Regions from separate parts of the Bradyrhizobium sp. BLXBL-03 genome, predicted to be linked through region 3. Evidence: predicted binding sites of a transcription regulator. Region 3 holds the regulator's gene; each other region holds the start of a gene.
What was found. Region 3 encodes PhoB, which activates phosphate uptake and scavenging genes when phosphate is short. Its sites were predicted from a motif close to TGTCATNNANCTGTCAT; they were not measured.
Positions count from the first base shown of each region.

Region 1: a site for PhoB is predicted at 2,624-2,640, ahead of ACNJX9_RS06340 (YdcH family protein). Genes of this name have one in related genera too.
Region 2: a site for PhoB is predicted at 2,379-2,395, ahead of ACNJX9_RS23970 (DUF47 domain-containing protein). Genes of this name have one in related genera too.

Region 1 is NZ_CP182470.1:1,326,235-1,330,996, forward strand. It holds gene ACNJX9_RS06310 (5-(carboxyamino)imidazole ribonucleotide synthase) at 1-68, opposite strand, end outside; gene purE (5-(carboxyamino)imidazole ribonucleotide mutase) at 65-553, opposite strand; gene ACNJX9_RS06320 (GGDEF domain-containing protein) at 695-1,417, shown strand; gene ACNJX9_RS06325 (hypothetical protein) at 1,526-1,777, opposite strand; gene ACNJX9_RS06330 (hypothetical protein) at 1,801-2,007, opposite strand; gene ACNJX9_RS06335 (YdcH family protein) at 2,190-2,396, opposite strand; gene ACNJX9_RS06340 (YdcH family protein) at 2,726-2,908, shown strand; gene ACNJX9_RS06345 (NAD(P)/FAD-dependent oxidoreductase) at 3,063-4,166, opposite strand; gene ACNJX9_RS06350 (sensor domain-containing protein) at 4,375-4,762, shown strand, end outside.
Region 2 is NZ_CP182470.1:4,972,716-4,977,477, forward strand. It holds gene ACNJX9_RS23955 (peptide chain release factor 3) at 1-102, opposite strand, end outside; gene sugE (quaternary ammonium compound efflux SMR transporter SugE) at 269-583, shown strand; gene ACNJX9_RS23965 (inorganic phosphate transporter) at 576-1,592, opposite strand; gene ACNJX9_RS23970 (DUF47 domain-containing protein) at 1,692-2,336, opposite strand; gene ACNJX9_RS23975 (branched-chain amino acid ABC transporter permease) at 2,494-3,462, opposite strand; gene ACNJX9_RS23980 (branched-chain amino acid ABC transporter permease) at 3,464-4,327, opposite strand; gene ACNJX9_RS23985 (ABC transporter substrate-binding protein) at 4,400-4,762, opposite strand, start outside.
Region 3 is NZ_CP182470.1:8,060,568-8,065,329, reverse strand. It holds gene pstC (phosphate ABC transporter permease subunit PstC) at 1-125, shown strand, start outside; gene pstA (phosphate ABC transporter permease PstA) at 127-972, shown strand; gene pstB (phosphate ABC transporter ATP-binding protein PstB) at 969-1,790, shown strand; gene phoU (phosphate signaling complex protein PhoU) at 1,802-2,518, shown strand; gene phoB (phosphate regulon transcriptional regulator PhoB) at 2,541-3,254, shown strand; gene ACNJX9_RS38030 (GcrA family cell cycle regulator) at 3,346-3,858, opposite strand; gene ACNJX9_RS38025 (aspartate aminotransferase family protein) at 4,326-4,762, shown strand, end outside.

The DNA.
Region 1 (4,762 bases), 1.7 Mb from region 3:
AGTTGTCCGCCGCCGAGGATTCCGATGGTGTCGCCGGGCTTCAGCTTCACCTGCTTTGCGTCGGTCACGCCTTGCCCTCCGGGCGCTCGGCAACCGCCTCGGTCTGCGCCTTGCGCCAGGCCGCGAGGCGATCGGACAGCGCGGGATCTGACAGCGCCAGCACGGACGCCGCCAGCAGCGCCGCGTTGATCGCGCCGGCCTTGCCGATCGCGAGCGTACCGACCGGAATGCCGGCAGGCATCTGAACGATCGAATAGAGCGAATCGATGCCCTTCAGCGTCCTGGACTCGACGGGGACGCCGAACACAGGCAGTTCCGTCAGGGCCGCGGCCATGCCGGGCAGATGCGCGGCCCCGCCGGCGCCGGCGATGATGACCTTGAAGCCTTCAGCCTTGGCGCCCTTGGCGAAGGTAAACAGCCGGTCGGGGGTGCGGTGAGCCGAAACGATGCGGGTGTCAGAGGCGACACCGAGCGCTGCGAGCGTGTCGGCGGCATGCCGCATCGTCTCCCAGTCCGACTGGCTTCCCATGATGATGGCGATCGGCGCGGTCATGACGTCAATTGTGCTCGGAAAACAGAAAGATAGGCCAGATTAATGGTTCCGGCCGGCGGCTCGCAAGGCGGTGGCAAGGAGAAGGGAATGCACTATCCTGTCTTGGTGAATCCCCGCAAGCCTTCATTGAGCAGGATGCCCATGAAGAAACCGAAAAGGGCGACCGCTGCGAAGGCCAAAAAGGGCCGGAAAACCAGCGGGCGCCGAACGAAAGCTGCAGCCAAGCGGGCTGCGGCTGCCGCGCCGCGTCGCGTGACCGCCGTTGGCGCCAAGGAGGCCGGCAAGGACGGCAGCAAGGCGACCATCCGCGACCTGCGGACCAAGCTCACGCAGGCGCTCCGACGCATCGCCGAGCTCGAGGCTGCAGCGGACACCGATTTCCTGCTCGACATTCCCAACCGGCGCGGCTTCGAGCGCGAGCTCCAGCGCGCCATCGCTTACATGAAGCGCTACCGTGCCAGCGGTGCGCTGATCGTGCTCGACGTCGACCGGCTGAAGCCGATCAATGATTCCTTCGGCCATGCTGCCGGCGACGAGGTGCTCAAGGCGATTGCCAACACGCTGACGCGACAGATCCGCGCGTCCGACGTGGTCGGCCGTCGCGGTGGCGATGAGTTTGCTCTGCTGTTGTGGAATCTCAGCGAGACCGACGCCAAGGCGAAGGCTGCCATCCTGGAACAGGCGATCGACGATTTGTCGTTCACCTTTCGCGGGCAGCACGTGACCGCGGGCGCCTCCGCCGGTGTCGCGCTGCTCGGTGCGCACTCAGATGCTGCTCGTGCGCTGGAGGAGGCCGATGCCGCCATGTATGTGCGCAAGGCGCACCGGCGCCACGAGCCGCGGATCAGGCTTGTGAGCAGCTAGGCATGATCCGGACTCGAAGGGCCGCGTTAGCGCAAAGTGTGCAGCGGTTTTCCCTCGCGACATCAGCGCAACGCGTTTGCGCGGAGATCATGCTCGAACAACAAGACTCTACAGCGTTGCGAGATCTTCCGGCACGTTGCCGAATTTGCGCAGCAGCGTGGCATCGCCGAATTCACCGGTCATGGGATCGCCGCTGCGGCTGAACGCGACTGCGCCGATATGGCCGGTGCCGCGCGCCAAGACTTCGGCGCGCCGCAGCGCGGCCGTAGGGCTCTGGCATTCTTCTGCGGCGCCGGCGACAGGCGATCCGTCGGCATCGATCAGGAAGGGCATTGCAACGTAGTAGGTCACATCTGACATGGCGTTGCTCCAATAGTGAGTTCTTAAGCGGCGCTGCTCCTGCTGCGCGAAGCCTCCGGAATGCAACCGGCGGAAATCGCCGCCTGCAATTCTTCCAGCTCGGCTTCCAGATATTCGTTGGCCATGATCAGCGCTTTGATGGTGCTGCGCAGGTTGCCGTCGCACATCGCGATCGCCTGATCGCAGGCCTGTTCATAGTGGCTGTGGTCGAGAAGGGCTGGGACTGACATCGGCGGTGTCCTTGCGGGTGTCCTTGGGCATTAGCTGTGGGCGTTAGCCTTGGGTGTTAGCTTTGGGTGTTAGCCTTGGGTGTTAGCCTTGGGTGTTCTTGGGGCGGCGGGACTCATGTTCTTCTTTTGTTCTTTTTGAGTCAAGCGGATTCACGTGGCGGCATTCCGCGACCGCTCACGGATCACGCAATGATATCAGGGGTAATCTGGTCTTCGATGAACGCGATACGGTCCCGCAACAACAGCTTGCGTTTCTTCAACCGCTGTAACCGCAACAGGTCGGGGGCAGGCGATTGATGCAGTGCATCGATCGCCGCGTCGAGATCTCGGTGTTCCTGCTGCAACCGGGTGAGCTCGGCTTCGAGCTCACGCTCGTCTTCATGGGTCATGTCTGCGGTGGCCGAAAACCGATAGGCTTGAGATCAAGGCTGTGGATGCCCTGTGGAAATTATCGTCCTTGCGCGGCTTGATCGCAAGCGATCTGCGGCCTTCCTGCACCCCTCTCCCGCAAGATATTTCGACGATTCGGGAAGCGCGCGGCGCAAGCACATTGATATCATGGATTTTTCGACGCACGGTTCCTTACTCACGCTTCGTTACATATGAATTTTCAAAAATGACCGTGCGACGACGGATACATATCGACAGAACGAATCGCTGATGTACACTTGCGCGTCCGGATCGAATCCAAGGTTCACCCCTACCGAGGAGGTTTCGAATGACAATTCAGGCACATCTGGTTGAATTGGAACGGAAGCACAAAACTCTCGAAAACGAATTGCACGAAGCGCTCGTGCACCTTTCAACAGACGACCTGCAAATTGTTGAGTTGAAGCGCCGCAAATTGATGGTCAAGGACCAGATTGAACGACTGAAGCAGACCGGCGACACGCTTCACTAGTAACCCCCGTAACAGCGTCAAGTTTGATCGTATCCTTTCAGGCAGGGACGAAAGCCTTTGCGCTCGTCCCTGCTGCAAGGTGCGCACCCGCGCGATCATCGTGCACAGCAGGCTTTGTGACGCGAGCCGGTTCTCACTCCGGCTGCAACGCTCTCTAGATTTCCGCGAGCTCTGCGACGTGGTCCGCGATCGCGAGCGAGGACGTCAGTCCCGGCGATTCGATTCCGAACAGATTGATCAGTCCTGCGACACCATGGTCGCGCGGACCCTGCATGAGAAAATCCTGCGTTGCCACCGCCGGCGGTACGATCTTGGGGCGGATGCCCGAATAACTCGGCATCAACGCGCCATCGGGCAGCGTCGGCCAGTATTTGCGGATTGCAGGATAGAACCGCTCGGCGCGCGACGGATTGACCTCATAGTCGATCGTCTCGATCCATTCGACATCGGGGCCGAATCGCGCTTGTCCTGCCATGTCCAGCGTCAGATGCACCCCAAGCCCGCCGGGTTCGGGCACCGGATAGATCAGGCGCGAGAACGGCGCGCGCGCATTGCAGCTGAAATAATTGCCCTTGGCGAGATAGGCCGGCGGAATCCGGTCGAGCGGCATGCCGTCGATGTGGCGCGCCACTGATGTTGCCGACAATCCCGCGGCATTGACGAGCAGGTCGCATTGCAACGTCATCGGCGCTTCGCCGCCGGCTTCGAGCTCGATCACGCCCGCCTCCGCCTTGGCGCGGATCAGCGGCGTGTGAAACGCAAAGGCCGCGCCCGCCTCCTCGGCCTCACCCCGCAGCGAGAGCATATAGGCATGGCTGTCGATGATGCCTGTCGACGGCGACAGCAGGGCGGCGTCGCAGGCCAGCGCCGGCTCCAGCGCGCGCGCGGCCTCGCCGGACAGCAACTGCATGTCGAGCACGCCATTGGCCTCGGCATGCGCCTTGATCGATTGCAGCTTCTCGGTTTCCTTCGCATTGGTCGCGACGATCAGCTTGCCGCAGTCCTTGTGCGGAATGCCGCGCTCGCCGCAATAGCGATACAGCGCATGCTTGCCGCTGACGCACATGCGCGCCATCCAGCTTCCGGCACGGTAGTAGATCCCGGCATGGATCACTTCGCTGTTGCGTGAGGAGGTGACGGTGCCGATGGCCTCGGCTTCCTCGAGCACGATCACCTCGCGCCCGGCCTGTGCGAGCCTCCTTGCCACCGCGAGCCCGATCACGCCGGCTCCGACGACAACGCAATCCACCCTATCCATGGCGATGCGGAAGTCCCGCTGAAGGTGGTGCCGATGGTTCCGGTTTGCCTGGGAAACGCGCTGCGCGGGCGTTATCCGTTAAGAAAGCATTTATCATGTCAGGGCAATTGCCGTATTTCACGTCACATTTTTCTATCGGGCCTACAGGCGTTTACCCGATCCCAACCCGTGAAGCCAGACAATCCGCAGTTGAAATTGCGGGTGGCTGATGGCTGAGAAGAACTGGCAGGAAGGCAGCATGCTTCCGATTGCTGTACAGGCCCTCGTGTGCCTGACCAGCGCGGTCGCGCCTTCGCGTGCCTATGCCAACGGCTTCGTTTCGCCCAACCAGCTTGCCGATGTCGACCCCATTCTGGTCTGGGAAGCCCTGATCGGCGGAGTTGTCGTCTGCGCGTTCCTGGTTGCTATCGCGCTGTGGATCCACTCCGCCCAGCGCCGGAGCAACCGTTCGCAGTTGCGGCGCAACGCCTTCATCTCCTCGGCCATGAACAATCTCAACCAGGGCGTGGTGATGACGGATGCGCAGCAGCGCGTCATCTTCTGCAACGACCGCTATCTCGAGATCTACGGCCTTGCGCGCTCGGACCTGTGGACCG
Region 2 (4,762 bases), 3.1 Mb from region 3:
GTCCGGATGCGAGATGATCGCAAAGGTGCGTCGCCGCGACACTTCAGCGGCAAGCGGGGAACGGGCCGGCGATTCGGCTGTGGTGGCGGCAATGTCGGACATGGCGGGAGCGTTTGGCAGGGAAAATGGGCCGGATCAAGCCTGATGTGGTGATTGCGCAGCCCTTCGGCCAGCCCCATATCGGCCCTGGCCAAATTGGTTTGGGGGAGGACGGCCTTCCTGCTTATCAGCCTAGCGGGGACGGCCCTGCCGTGAATGGAGGGTCGTCATGGCCTGGAGCATCCTGTTCGTCGCCGGTCTTCTCGAGATCACCTGGGCGATCGGCCTGAAATACACCGAGGGTTTTACCAGATTGGTTCCCTCCGGCATCACGCTCGCGGCCATGGCCGGCAGCGTGATCCTGCTCGGCATCGCCCTGAAGTCGCTGCCCGTTGGAACTGCCTATGCGGTCTGGACCGGCATCGGCGCGGTCGGCACGGCGACGCTTGGCATCTTCCTGTTCGGCGAGCCGGCCACGGCGCTTCGCCTCGGCAGCATCGGGCTGATCGTGGCGGGCATCGCCGGGCTGAAGCTCGTTACTTGAAGAGCTGGACCGCCCACCAGCTCAGTGCCGCGACGACGGCTGACGCCGGGATCGTGATGACCCAGGCATAGACGATCGAGCTCGCCACGTTCCAGCGCACCGCCGAGACGCGGCGCGCTGCACCCACGCCGACGATGGCGCCGGTGATGGTGTGGGTGGTCGAGACCGGCACGCCGAGGAACGTCGCCATGAACAGCGTCGCCGCGCCGCCAGTCTCGGCGCAAAAGCCCTGCATCGGCGTCAGCTTGGTGATGCGCAAGCCCATGGTGCGGACGATACGCCAGCCGCCCATCAGCGTGCCGAGAGCCATCGCGGCCTGGCAGGACAGCACCACCCAGAACGGCACCGAGAATTCGCTGCCGAGTTGACCCTGCGAATACAGCAGCACGGCGATGATGCCCATCGTCTTCTGCGCGTCATTGCCGCCGTGGCCGAGCGAATAGAGCGAGGCCGAGGCGAATTGCAGAATGCGGAAGGCGCGGTCGACCGCGAACGGCGTCGAGCGTACCGAGAGCCATGACACGACCGCGACCAGCATCATTGCGAGCAGAAAGCCCACCAGCGGCGATAGCACGATCGCAAGCACGGCCTTGGACAGACCGCTCCACACCGCCGCCGAGATTCCCGCCTTGGCCATGCCGCCGCCGACAAGGCCGCCGATCAGCGCATGCGAGGACGAGGAGGGAATGCCGAGCCCCCAGGTCACGAGATTCCAGACGATGGCGCCGACCAGCGCCGCAAAGATCACCTGGGCATCGACGATGGCGGGATCGATGATGCCGGTACCGATGGTTTGGGCAACGTGCAGGCCGAACACCATGAAGGCGACGAAATTGAAAAACGCAGCCCAAAACACCGCGAATTGCGGCCGCAGCACCCGGGTCGAGACGATGGTCGCGATCGAATTGGCGGCGTCGTGCAGGCCGTTCAGGAAGTCGAACAGCAGCGCGACGGCGATCAGTCCGACCAGGACGGGAAGACCCAGGGGGCCCAAGACGGCAGCATCCACGGCGCGGCCCCTGCTCTAAGCTTTGCGGATGATCTCCGCGCAAACGCATTCCGCGTTTGTCGCGAAGGAAAACCGCTGCACACTTTTCCGGATCATGCGCTACACTTGCTCAATGACGATGCTGTTGATCTCGTTCGCGACATCGTCGAAGCGATCGGCCACTTTTTCAAGGTGATCATAAATCTCGACGCCGACGATGAAATCCATGGCGTTGCCGGTGCGATGCTTGAGGAACAGCTCCTTCAGGCCGATGTCATGAAGATCGTCGACGCGGCCCTCGAGCTTGGTCAGCTCCTCCGTGATCGCGGTCAGCATCGCCACGTTCTTGCCGATCTGCTGCATTAGTGGCAGCGCGCGGCCGACCAGATTGGCGCATTCGATCAGCAGCGCGCCGATCTCGCGCATCGGCGGCTCGAAGGTGCGGACCTCGAACAGCATCACGGCCTTGGCCGTCTGCTGCATCTGGTCGATGGCATCGTCCAGCGAGGTTATGAGGTTCTTGATGTCGCCCCGGTCGAACGGCGTAATGAAGGTGCGGCGCACCGCCGTCAGCACCTCGCGGGTGATGTTGTCGGCGTCGTTCTCGAACTGGCTGACGCGCTGGCAATAGACCGGCGTCTCCTCGCCGCCGTTCAGCACGCCCTGGAGCGCGATGGCGCCCTGGATAACAGTCTGGGCATGGCGGTCGAACAGGTCGAAGAACCGTTCTTCCTTGGGCAGGAAAGCGCGAAACCAACGCATCATGGGGATAGTCTACCTGGTGCAAATGACCCGGTCCGGGCGGACCGTCACGCAACCGTCATAGACCATTTTCGCCTCGTGCGCGTGTCATCTCACGCCCGCCAGGCGGGATCATCCACCGGATTCACTTCCCCATAAAAACTTATGTTATATCAGTATCTTAGAAAGATCTCCGAAAGTAATGCGCGATTTCGCCGATGACGCCACGGCGGAAGGTGAGCACGCAGATCACGAAGATCGAGCCTTGGATCACCGTCACCCACTGGCCGAAGCCGGCCAGATATTGCTGCATGGCAATGATGACGAAGGCGCCGACCACGGGACCGAAAATGGTCCCGAGACCGCCGACAAGCGTCATCAGCACGACCTCGCCGGACATCGACCAGTGCACGTCGGTGAGCGAGGCGTTCTGCGCCACGAACACTTTCAGTGCACCGGCGAAACCCGCCAGCGTCCCCGACAGGACGAACGCCAGGAACTTGTACTGGTCGGTCCGATAGCCCAGTGAGATCGCACGCGGCTCGTTCTCGCGGATCGACTTCAGGACCTCGCCGAAGGGCGAGTTGATGATGCGGTAGATCAGCAGGAAGCCGGCGAGGAAGCCGACCAGCACGACATAGTAGAGCACGGTCGGCTTGGACAAATCGAGCACGCCGAACATGTGCCCCTGCGGGATGCCCTGGATGCCGTCCTCGCCATGGGTGAACGGCGCCTGGAGGTAGATGAAATACAGCAGTTGCGACAGCGCCAGCGTGATCATCGAGAAGTAGATGCCCTGGCGGCGGATCGAGATATAGCCCGTGACGAGCGAGAGCGCGAAGGCCGCGACAATGCCGACGAGGATGCCGAGTTCCGGCGGCAGTGCCCACACCTTCAGGGCGTGCGCGCTGCAATATCCGGCGGTGCCGAGGAACATCGCGTGTCCGAAGGACAGCAAGCCGCCGTAGCCGATCAACAGGTTGAAAGCGCAGGCGAGCAGCGCAAAGCACAGCGCCTGCATCACGAAGAACGGATACACGCCCGTAAACGGCACCGCAGCCAGCAGCAGCGCCATCACCGCGAACAAGACCATCTCGTCACGCATGGCGCGCGGCGTGACCCGCAGCGTATCGTCCGTCAAGGCTGTCATGTCAGGCTGCCCTTCCCGTCAATCCCGTTGGCTTCACCAGGAGCACAAGCACCATCAGCACGAACACGACGGTGTTGGAGGCCTCGGGGTAGAAATATTTGGTCAGGCCCTCGATCACACCGAGGGCAAAACCGGTGATGATCGATCCCATGATCGATCCCATGCCGCCGATCACCACCACCGCAAACACCACGATGATGAGGTCGGCGCCCATCAGCGGCCGAACCTGGTTGATCGGCGCCGACAGCACGCCGGCGAGCGCGGCAAGGCCGACGCCGAGCCCGTAGGTGAGCGTGATCATGCGCGGCACGTTGATGCCGAAGGCGCGGACCAGCGTCGGATTTTCGGTTGCGGCGCGCAGGTAAGCGCCAAGCCGCGTCTTCTCGATCAGGAACCAGGTGGCCAGACACACCACCAGCGAGAAGATGACGACCCAGCCGCGATAAACGGGCAGGAACATGAAGCCGAGATTCATGCCGCCCTTGAGCTGGTCCGGAATGGCGTAAGGCAGGCCGGAGGAGCCGAAATAGTTCTGGAACACGCCCTGCACGATCAGCGCGATGCCGAAGGTCAGCAGCAGGCCGTAGAGGTGATCGAGCCCGGTCAACCACTGCAGCATGGTCCGTTCCAGGATCATGCCGAAGATGCCGACGATGACCGGCGCCAGCAGCAGCGCCCACCAGTAACTGATGCCGCCGATGTTCAGCAGGAAATAGGCGACGAAGGCGCCCATCATGTAGAGCGCGCCATGGGCGAAATTGATGATGTTGAGCATGCCGAAGATCACGGCGAGCCCGAGACTGAGCAGCGCGTAGAACGAGCCGTTGATCAGTCCCACCAGTAGCTGTGCGTAAAGAGCCTGCATCGATCTCGCACCCGGTCCCTTCGGCGTTCCCAAAGTAGCGCCCGCCGGCTTACGGCCGGCGGGCTGTTGGTCTTACTTCTTGAGCAGCGCGCATTTGCTCTCGGAGAGCGGCGTGAAAGCCTGATCGCCCGGCACCGTGCCGACGAGCTTGTAGAAGTCCCACGGTCCTTTGGACTCGGAGGGCTTCTTCACCTCGAACAGATAGGCGTTGTGGATGGTGCGGCCGTTGGGCTGGATCTCGCCCTTGCCAAACAGATCGTCCTCGGTCGGCATCGACTTCATCTTCTCGACGACCTTGACGCCGTCATGTGGATTGCCGCCAAGCGCTTCCAGCGCCTTGAGATAGTGGCGTACGCCGGCATAGACGCCTGCCTGCACCATGGTCGGTGGAGCGCTGTTCTTCATCTTTGCGGCAAAGCGCTTGGAGAAGGCGCG
Region 3 (4,762 bases):
AGAGCGACGGCCTGCACCAGTCCGGCCTGATCCTGCTCGGCCTGTTGCTGTTCGTGCTGACATTCTTCGTGCTCGCCGCCGCCCGGCTGATGCTGCTGCGCCTGGAAAAGAAGGCGGGGAGGTGACATGAACCCGATCTATGTACGCCGTCGCCGCAAGGACATCATCGTCCGTGGGCTCTGCTTCGGAGCCGCCGCCGTCGGCGTCACCTGGCTCGCGCTGATCCTGCTCACGCTGCTCTACAACGGCATTGCCGGCCTCAACCTCGACCTGTTCGTCGCCGATACCCCGCCGCCGGGCTCGACCGAAGGCGGCCTGCGCAACGCCATCGTCGGCTCGCTGATCATGACCGTGATCGGCGTCGGCATCGGCGCGCCGCTCGGCCTGTTCGCCGGCACCTATCTCGCCGAGTACGGCCGTAACGACAAGCTGACCTCGGTGATCCGCTTCATCAACGACATCCTGCTGTCGGCGCCGTCGATCATCATCGGCCTGTTCATCTACGGCGCGGTGGTGGTGCCGATGCGCGGCTTCTCGGCGATCGCAGGCTCGCTCGCGCTCGCCGTCATCGTGATCCCGGTGGTGCTGCGCACGACCGAGGACATGCTGCTGCTGGTGCCGAATGCGCTGCGCGAGGCCGCCTCCGCGCTCGGCCTGCCGCGCTCGCTGGTGATCAAGCGGATCGCCTATCGTGCGGCCCGCTCCGGCCTCATCACCGGCGTGCTGCTCGCCACCGCCCGCGTCGCCGGCGAAACCGCGCCGCTGCTCTTCACCGCGCTGTCGAACCAGTTCTTCAGCCTCGGCCTGAACAAGACCATGGCGAACCTGCCCGTCACCATCAACAATTTCGTCCAGAGCCCTTACGCCTATTGGAAGCAGCTCGCCTGGAGCGGTGCGCTGTTGATCACGCTCACCGTGCTTGCCCTGAACATTGGCGCCCGCATCCTCGGTGCCGAGAGGACCGCAAAATGACCGACTTGTCCGTATCCGTGAGCTCCAACGCGCACCTCGCCTCGCAGCAGCCGCTGCCGGAAGCTCCGGCCAAGGTGACGGTGCGCAACCTCAACTTCTATTACGGCGAGCACCAGGCGCTGAAGAACATCAATATGACGCTCGGCACCAACCGCGTAACCGCCTTCATCGGCCCGTCCGGTTGCGGCAAGTCGACCCTGCTGCGCATCTTCAACCGGATGTATGACCTCTATCCGGGCCAGCGCGTCACCGGTCAGCTGATGCTGGACCAGACCAACATCCTCGACCCCAAGCTGGATCTCAACCTGCTGCGCGCCCGCGTCGGCATGGTGTTCCAGAAGCCGACGCCGTTCCCGATGACGATCTACGAGAACATCGCCTTCGGCATCCGCCTCTATGAGAAGATCTCGAAGTCCGAGATGGACGACCGCGTCGAGAAGGCGCTGCGCGGCGGCGCGCTGTGGAACGAGGTCAAGGACAAGCTCAACGCCTCCGGCCTGTCGCTCTCGGGCGGCCAGCAGCAGCGCCTCTGCATCGCCCGCACCGTCGCGGTGCGGCCTGAAGTGATCCTGTTCGACGAGCCCTGCTCGGCGCTCGATCCGATCTCGACCGCCAAGGTCGAGGAGCTGATCCAGGAACTGTCCGAGAACTACACCATCGCGATCGTCACCCACAACATGCAGCAGGCGGCCCGCGTCTCCGACAAGACCGCCTTCATGTATCTCGGCGAGCTGATCGAGTTCGACGACACCAGCAAGATCTTCACGTCGCCGTCGGACCGGCGCACGCAGGATTACATCACCGGCCGGTTCGGCTGAGGAGACAGGACATGGCTTCCGAACATACCGCAAAAGCCTTCGACACCGACCTTCAGGAGCTCACCCGCCTGGTCGCCGAGATGGGCGGCATCGCCGAGCGCATGATCGTCGATTCCGTCGATGCGCTGATCCGCCGCGACGTCGCGCTGGGCCAGCGCGTCGTCACCATCGATGCCGAGCTCGACGCGCTGCAGAAGAAGATCGAGGAGCGCGCCGTGCTGACCATCGCGCGCCGCCAGCCGATGGCGGTGGACTTGCGCGAGATCGTCGGCGCCATGCGGGTTGCGACCGACCTCGAGCGCATCGGCGACCTCGCCAAGAACATGGGCAAGCGCGTCGCAGCGCTGGAGACGGATTTCCATCCGCTCAAGCTGTTCCGCGGCCTCGAGCACATGACGGACCTCGTGCAGCAGCAGGTCAAGTCGGTGCTCGATGCCTATGCCGCGCACGACCTGCCGGCGGCGATGACGGTGTGGAAGGGTGACGAGGAGGTCGATGCCATCTGCACCTCGCTGTTCCGCGAGCTCCTCACCTACATGATGGAGGATCCGCGCAACATCTCGTTCTGCATCCATCTGATGTTCTGCGCCAAGAACATCGAGCGGATCGGCGACCACGCCACCAACATCGCCGAGACCGTGTTCTACATGATCGAAGGCCAGGCCATCACCGACAAGCGGCCGAAGGGCGACATGACGACCTTCGCCACGACGGTCCCGAACACCTGATTACGCAAGGAGCGACGAGCCCATGGGCGCACGCATTATGGTGGTTGAGGACGAGGAAGCTCTGACCGAGCTTCTCCGCTACAACCTCGAAGGCGACGGCTATGACGTGGAGACGGTGATGCGCGGCGACGACGCCGACACCCGCCTCAAGGAGCACATCCCCGATCTGATCGTGCTCGACTGGATGTTGCCGGGCCTGTCCGGGATCGAGCTGTGCCGCCGGTTGCGGACGCGATCCGACACCAAGCAGCTGCCGATCATCATGCTCACCGCGCGCGGCGAGGAGAGCGAGCGTGTCAGGGGCCTTGCCACAGGCGCCGACGATTACATCGTCAAGCCGTTCTCGGTGCCCGAGCTGCTCGCGCGGGTCAAGGGCCTGCTGCGGCGCGCCAGCCCCGAGCGGCTCGCGACCGTGCTCGCCTTCGGCGACATCGAGCTCGATCGCGAGAAGCGCCGCGTGGCGCGCTCGGGTCGGCCGATCGATCTCGGACCGACCGAATATCGCCTGCTGGAGTTCTTCCTGGAGCATCCCGGCCGGGTGTTCTCGCGCGAGCAGCTGCTCGACAGCGTCTGGGGCCGCGACATCTATATCGACGAACGCACCGTCGATGTGCATATCGGCCGCCTGCGCAAGCTGCTCAATCTCGGCCGCGAGCAGGACCCGATCCGCACCGTCCGCGGCGCAGGCTACGCGCTCGACGATCGCTTCGCGAAGGCTGAGCAGACCTCAAGCTAGGCTGCCCGCCAGCAAACAAAAAAAGCGCGCCTGGTGGCGCGCTTTTTTTCGTCCCGGCCTGTCCCGCGACGATGTCGTCTGAACCAAGTACTCAGCGCGTGCCTGGCTTCGCCGGCGCCCGCCGGCGATCCGCCGCCGGCTGATACGCCACGCGCGAGTGCTGGGCGCAGTAGGGCAGGCCTGAGAGCGCCTTGCCGCCGCAGAAGAAGAAATCCGGGCTTGAAGGATCGCCGACCGGCCAGTGGCAGGTGGCCTCGTTCAATTCGAGCAACGAGAGCCGCTGGCTCATCGGCACAACGTTGTCGTAGGTAACAGGTTCAGCCTCGACCTCGACCTCGAAGGCCTGCGCCAGCGCGGTGTTGCCGCGCGCGATGGGGCGGCTCACCCGCATCATGTGCTGTGCGGGACGCGCCTTGCGCGGCCGCGGAGCTGCTGATGAGGGGCTCTTGGCGCGGCCGGACAGGCCGAGCCTGTGCACCTTGCCGATTACGGCGTTGCGGGTCACGTTTCCAAGCTCAGCGGCGATCTGGCTGGCCGAAAGTCCGGCCTCCCAGAGCTTTTTCAGCTGCTCGACGCGATCATCTGACCAGGTCAAAACCGTCATTGCATCCTTTCCTTCGCCGGCGCCAGCCATCTGTGGGGCCTCACGACGAATGCCTAAGCTTCGAAAAACCCGTGCCGCCAGAATCCCTTAAGGCTCGCCGGGCGCGCCAGATGCGCCCGAACGTTTACGCCGGTACATGAGGACTTTTGGGATCAGAACCGCTGCACGAGATGTCGTATCTGACAAGCCAAACGCTACAATATGCCGTGACTCACGCGCAAGAGTCCGCCGACTCGCTTCCACATGTTCCGTGGCGAAAATCCCGCAAAATCGCCACCGCAAGACTACGGATTCAGCGTTTCGCGAGGCTTTCCGGGCGGCATTGACACCCGTATTGCCAGGCATAAGATAGTCGCGCGTGCCGCCCTTAAAAGGCGGCACGTTTCGTTTTCCGGGCCAAATGACGCGCTGCGCCATGCGTGTTCAGGCCGTCCGAAACATCCGAAGTGACCACCAAAGAGATCGTCATGACCAACAGCGCAGCGCCGCATTTGCTCCCCGTTTTCGCCAGGGCCGATATCGGTTTTGAGCGCGGTGAAGGCGTCTGGTTGATCGCAACCAATGGCGATCGCTATCTCGATTTCACCTCGGGCGTCGCGGTCAATGCACTCGGCCATGCCCATCCGGCGCTGGTCAAGGCGCTGCAGGAGCAGGCCACGAAACTCTGGCACATGTCGAACCTGTTCCAGAGCCCTGACGGCGAGAAGCTCGCTGCGCGTCTTTGCAACGAGAGCTTTGCCGACTTCGTGTTCTTCTGTAATTCCGGCGCCGAGGCGCTGGAGGGCGTGATCAAGCTGGTCCGCCATCATCACTTCTCCAAGGGCCATCCGGAGCGCTATCGCATCATCACCTTCGAAGGCGCCTTCCACGGCCGCACGCTGGCGACGCTGGCGGCGACGGGATC